Regions from separate parts of the Paenibacillus sp. 2TAF8 genome, predicted to be linked through region 2. Evidence: riboswitches for the same ligand, from Rfam matches in the RefSeq annotation. Region 2 holds a riboswitch; the other holds the start of a gene.
The links. A riboswitch is a leader RNA that binds a small molecule or an ion and turns the genes downstream of it on or off. The one in region 2 is predicted to bind cyclic di-AMP.

Region 1 (3,213 bases), on a different contig from region 2:
TCTGCTTGGTCCCGTTTGAACGTATCGGTGTTCAATCTCTTCACCGATGTTCGTTTTTAAAGGCTTTTGAGACAGCGCTTATTACTGAGAGAGAAGAAATCAGTATGGTCTTTATTGATATTCGCCATCATACCCTAAGTGGCATGGCGTACGGCTTGATGGGGCACAAAAGAACAAATAGGCAATATAGATGAACAATAGCAGCCTTGCAAACAGATCTAGACTACATTAAGAGTGGAATGGATGCTATCCGAATGGTATATCAAAAATATAAAAAACCATCCTGCAGATTGGAGTAAATCCTGACCTCATTGCTTCCGGATGGTTTGTTTATTAATTGTAAAAATAGATTTATTTGAGCAGTTTCTGAATATCTTCTTCAATTTTGTCTGGAGTGGTCTGCGGGGCATACCGCTTCACAACTTTACCATCTTGATCGACAAGGAATTTGGTGAAATTCCATTTAATCGCTTTGGAGCCGAGCAAGCCTGGCGCTTCTTTAGAAATATGCTGGAAGAGTGGATGAGCACTGGAACCATTGACGTCAATTTTCTCAAACATAGGGAAGCTTACGCCATAATTCATCTGGCAGAACTCCGCAATATCATCGGAAGAGCCTTTCTCCTGCGCGAACTGGTTGCTTGGGAATCCAAGCACTTCGAATGGAGCATCTTGGAATTTATCCTGCAGTTCCTGCAAGCCTTTGAATTGAGGGGTAAGACCACATTGACTTGCGGTATTCACAATCAACAACACTTTGCCGCGATATTGGGACATTTCAATCTCTTGTCCACGGAGAGTGTTTACTTTGAAATCATAGACTGACATGGGGATTGCCTCCATCCTATTATTCTTGATATATTTATTATATTTTAAGCAATTAAATAATGCAAAACTTATTTTGGTTTATCGTTGTTATGTTCATTCGCTAAGTCGGAGTTCCGCATAGGTGAGGAATACACGAATTAATTTTCGTGCGGCTGAGAATTAGATAGCTTGGATGAGATGGATGGCGTATAACCTCATTGTAAGCGTTATTATTAATGATTATTGCCGGAAATCTGACGATTCGGTGATCTGTGTGCACTTTACATGATCATGGCACGGGTGTATGATTCATATCGTAATTTGAATTTTAATTAAATTGTACATGAAAAACGAAACAAACGATAATATCGATCGATCTTTTACTCAAGATGTACGAACGATGTTTTAATCGCTGAGTTTCCATTCGTAATGAATGGAAAACGGGGGAACCAACAGGATGTGCTGTATTACAGCAGCAGTCATCTATGGGGTGAATTTTCCGGTGACAGCTGGAAATAGGGCGACTCTCGCGTCCGAATCCGTCAGCTAACCTCGTAAGCGTTAAAGGGAGAGGCAACAAACCGCACGCTGGTTCATGGCGCTTATGCCATGGATTATTTAAGAAGCGTTTCGGAGGCCTTGGTCCCCACGCTTCTTTTTTGTTGTCTTTTCACGCCAAGGGAGGAACGAATGATGGATACAGAGATGATTTTGGTAACGGCACCGAACGAAGCCGGACGTAAATTTGTTAAATTGCTGATGTACAAAAAAATGCCTTTTGCCGTTCTGACGAACAGTGCTGGTGAGGAACGCAAGCTTCGCCGGATTGGCGTAGAACACGTCATTCGTATGAATACGGCAGCGGCTGAGAAATGGTTTTTGCCGCAGGGAAGTGTAGGAAATGTATTTATTTTTGAAAACAGTCTGAATTTGACCTGCCGTTACCTGCAGATTTGCCGCTCGTGGACATCGAAGTCTTTGTGTGTGATCACCGAGCAGAGCCATCCTAAAGGGATTTATCGGGGTATGGGAGCAGATAAAATTGTATATTCGTTGAATGGAGAAGTCGGCTTTCTTCTCAATAGTTGCAATAAACCGCAAGCTGAAGTGAGCAGCTTGTGATTGAGATTGATCCAAGGTAAGACGCCTGTTATAATTGCAGGTATAGACTAACGGAATTTGAGGAGACTCATGCTTGTCGTGGGTCTTCTTTTTTTTATGGAAACAGTACGGTAGTATAGAAGCGAGGGGCGACCTGTAGCTTACGAGGAGGAATCAGCGTGCCGGATATTGCCGGATTGAAGTGGCTGTTTTTTGATGTGGGGGATACGCTGGTGGATGAATGGGAGCCAGTAGATGATATTATTGGGCAGTTCGTTCGTGAGGCTAATGATTACGGCTATCCAGTAAAGATCGAGGCGGTACGAGAACTGTTTGCTACCTGTTACCGTAATTATGAGCAGTGGCCTATGAAAGTAGCCATACGTACATATATTCATGATGAAGATCACCGCATTCAGATTCAGAACAAGCTCAAATTCCATAAAGAATTGGAGCAACCTTTTCCTTCTGCAACCAAGGTGCTTGAACAGCTTTCGCAGCACTATCGTATTGGTATTATTGCCAATCAGAGCCCCGGGACTGAAGCAAGGCTGGAGAGCTACGGACTTCGTAAATATGTCCATGTTCTCGCCTGTTCGGCAGAAGAAGGGGTGTCCAAGCCTGATCCGGAGTTGTATGCGGTTGCTCTGAAGCAGGCTGGATGCGCGCCCGAAGAAGCGGTTATGATTGGTGATCGAATCGATAATGATATTATGCCAGCACGTCGTTTAGGCTTACGCACCATTCGTATTTTGCAAGGGTACGGAAGGTTCCAGCCAGAGCTTTCGGATGGCGAGCGTGCAGACTGGACAGTGGAGTCTCTGGATGAATTGCTTCCATTACTTATTGCTGATGGGGATACGAGCGGATCTGTATGAGCATGAGGTTAGATCCGGCCCGAGTTAAAGGTATAAATGGCTGGAGCTGGTTAAAAATAAAGGCATGAAAAGGCTGATGCGCCCGGTATGAGGATACCGTGGCACATCAGCCTTTTCAATGGCATTCTAAGTTAGAACTGAATAATGGTCTGGACAATCAAATACACATTCAGCACTACGATAATAACGGCAATAGACCAAGATACGATTTTGAGCCACAGTTTATTGACAAAAGCCCCCATACGTTTTTTGTCACTTGTGAACATCACAAGCGGTATGACGGCAAATGGCAGTTGCAGGGATAGGATGACCTGACTCAAGATCAGCAACTCTTCTGTGCCGCGCTCACCGGCAATAGCAGTGACGATGACAGCGGGGATGATGGCGATCAGACGCGTGACCAGTCTGCGCAGCCAAGCCGGGATAC
Region 2 (3,213 bases):
GTAACCAAGGACTGGGATGGCAGCGAGGAGCGCATTACCTATAAGTTCACATATACATCTCCTGTCACCTGGGCCATGACCGACCCTTTGTATGACATTGTGCTCGAAAATCGCCATATGAACAATTTCCTGAGAACCGGACTGGATGAGCAAGTCAAATCCCGCTGGAACATGAGTGCTACGAAATTAATTGAAGCCATATTCGGAGGTCTGTCATGGTGAGGTGGAGACAGTGAAAGCAAAAATTCGTGAAGGCTGGTTTCTCGTCCGTCAGCATATGTTTATTGCCGCACTTTTATTTATCTATCAATTAATCTGGGGATATTTCATCTATCGGCTAGTTCAATCGGCTGTCGTTCCTCTTCTGCTACGTTACCCAACAGACGATGTCGGAGAACTAAGTACACTTTTATTCAAAATGGAAAGCCAGCTGAGTCTGTCCGGCCCTGAAGTCCAGCGCTATCTGTGGATTCTGGGCGGCATGTTGCTGCTTCGCCTTTTGATCAGCCCACTCATTCAAGCCGGATTGCTCTACTCCCTTCAACATTTCAATTCTTCAGAAGAACGCATTCCTTTTATTCAGGGTATTAAAAAGTTATGGAAACCGATGCTCCTGACGCACACCATACGTACAGTACTCATACTACTCCCTGCGTACTGGCTCGTTCCCATTTTGTATTCAACAGTAATGGATAGCTTTCATTCTCTTCATCTGTTACTTCCTGGCATTCCATATGCAGCAAGCTGGATCATCTATGGCTGGATTGTACACCATGCTGTGCTCTATATGCAGTTTGGCATTTCTGACCCGGAAGGAGAAGGACGAATTCACGGTACATTTAAGGGACTGTGGATTGCTGTACGCCGCATCTTCCCTGTCATCGGCATTGCGCTGGCGCTGGGAGTTGTTCATTTGTTTGTCTTTGGTGCATTCACATCTGCCTCATGGTTCCTGACAGGACTCTCCGGGCTGATCTTGCAACAAACATACCCCCTTGCCCGCAGCCTGCTAAGCATGTGGAAAATTTGTAGTCATTTTCGCTTATGGCAATCGACATCAACCAGAAATGAAGATCATATAGGTTAACTCAAAAATTAGGCACGCAATCTGAGATCGCTTTCAAAAATAAAAATTTGTTACCATCTCATGTTACACATTTCATTCGTTATTGCGTATAAATACACAAACCTCGACCTTTCCCCGTCAAAGGTCGAGGTTTTTTTTGCTAATTTTGCTGCTAAACGTTGCCAAAGTACTAAGCCTCTGGTACAATAATCGCAGTGAGCTTTTAGTAACAACTTTGTAATCTTTAAATCCTGATTTGTAACAACTTTAAATTAAATCCTTAAATTAAATTTTCTTTTTTCAGGTGCAATAACTAGCAAAGCCAAATTCTTGGCACCTGGGAAGCGGGGGAACCAGTTATGGGTGAATTGATCTTGAAACAGAGGGATCATAGGGGACCTTCAACCGAATCCTTAAGCTAACCTCGCAGGCGTTGGAAGGGGTATATCACTTGTTTAAGAAGAAACTTACTGCAGCAGTACTTAGCCTCACATTTGCATTATCACTTGGAGCAGGCAGCGCGTTTGCAGATTCTAAGATGGACAAAGTCATTGATTCAGCAATGGGAACTACATACAAAAGCGGAGGAACAACACTTGATGGTTTTGACTGCTCCGGATTCACACGGTATGTATTTGACAAACTAGGTATTGATTTGGCTCGTCAATCTAGCTCTCAATACGACATGGGGGATTCCGTATCTCGCATGGAGATGAGACCTGGAGATCTGGTGTTCTTCAACACAACAGGTAAAGGCGTGTCACACGTAGGTATTTTTGTAGGAAGTGGCAAGTTTGCACATTCTTCTTCTTCTAAAGGTGTAACGATCAGCTCATTGAGCGAAGATTACTGGGCTAACCGCTACATTGGCGCTAAACGGATTATGAGCACGGATGCGTATGAGTCTTTGGCCCTCGACTAGGGACAAGCTGGAATCAACATCATACTGTAACGAAGTATAAACAGAACCGCCCGGTACATTCTCCGCAGGAATGTATCCGGCGGTTTTTTTATGCTTTCTGATCCCATGTGGCTGCTGATGCTGCAAATTCATGTAGATGTTCCTGAACCAACACGTTATCTTCCTTCGTTGATCCGTGCCCTTATGATGTTTTTACCCATCCCGTTATAATATAAACGGAGTGATCCGTACTTTTGTTTCATTTTTTTCTGAGAATTGAAGACTTGTCAAATGGACAGGTCTTTTGTAGAGTGAACAATGAACGGATAACGGAGAAAGGAGCATGCACTTTTATATGAAGAATGAAGCCCCTTTGACGTTTCATGTGGTGCCTATGCAGGAAGAACATGCAGAACTCATCTGTAGCTGGCAATATGATCCGCCTTACAATATCTATAGCTGGCTGCCGTGGGAACAGATGAAAGCATTGGAAGTTGAGTTTGGAGATGCACAACTGCGAGAAGAGCAATATGCCATTGTCCTGAATCAGGATAATCATGTGTATGGGTTTGCACAATATTTTCCGCTCCAGAATGTTACACGTATTGGCCTCGGCATGCACCCGAATCAATGTGGTCAAGGTCATGGCAAAGCTTTCGTTGAAGCCATCGTACAAGAGGCCATCCGTCGCAATCCGTCCAATGAGATTGATCTTGAAGTACTCACTTGGAACAACCGTGCTATTCAAGTATATCTAAAGAGCGGATTTATTATCCAGGATACATATGAACGCCAAACCCCAAGTGGTTTAAAGCCCTTCTATTGCATGGTCTATGAAGGCCCTAGAGCGTAAATTAATGATTAAAATGGTTTCAATTTGTCTCTCTTTGGTGATTAGTTCAAAAAATTACCACAAAATGCTATGATGTAATGACAGCTTCCGTTATAATGATAGGGATAGTTTGAGTTAGATGATCTTTCATTCTGGAGGGGACATAAGGGATGCACAAATGGATCATGAGCGGGGTATTTTTTGCAGCATGTGCTTTAGCTATTGTTTTAATGTTTACGCTTCCAGGTAAAGAGGAAGTAGCCAAGGAAGCCAAACCGCCCATGCCTGAAGTAGCTATGGATGCTGGACAGGCTGAAACACTGGTGAAAGCCAACTGTATTTCCTGTCACGGTGATCAGCTTCAAGGTGGCGTAGGCCCGGCTCTTGCAAACATTGGTAGCAAGGACGATGTGG

Region 1: it holds a riboswitch for cyclic di-AMP, as region 2 does, so the genes downstream of both, AB4Z30_RS11890 (hypothetical protein) here and AB4Z30_RS28120 (C40 family peptidase) in region 2, are expected to answer to the same signal.

Annotation. Positions count from the first base shown of each region.
Region 1 covers NZ_JBFRFN010000006.1:393,177-396,389, forward strand. Annotated here, with positions in the region: gene AB4Z30_RS11885 (glutathione peroxidase) at 352-828, opposite strand; cyclic di-AMP (ydaO/yuaA leader) riboswitch at 1,208-1,383, shown strand; gene AB4Z30_RS11890 (hypothetical protein) at 1,498-1,929, shown strand; gene AB4Z30_RS11895 (HAD family hydrolase) at 2,088-2,786, shown strand; gene AB4Z30_RS11900 (Nramp family divalent metal transporter) at 2,918-3,213, opposite strand, start outside.
Region 2 covers NZ_JBFRFN010000033.1:28,901-32,113, forward strand. Annotated here, with positions in the region: gene AB4Z30_RS28110 (M1 family metallopeptidase) at 1-222, shown strand, start outside; gene AB4Z30_RS28115 (hypothetical protein) at 233-1,087, shown strand; cyclic di-AMP (ydaO/yuaA leader) riboswitch at 1,377-1,514, shown strand; gene AB4Z30_RS28120 (C40 family peptidase) at 1,518-1,988, shown strand; gene AB4Z30_RS28125 (GNAT family N-acetyltransferase) at 2,323-2,820, shown strand; gene AB4Z30_RS28130 (c-type cytochrome) at 2,970-3,213, shown strand, end outside.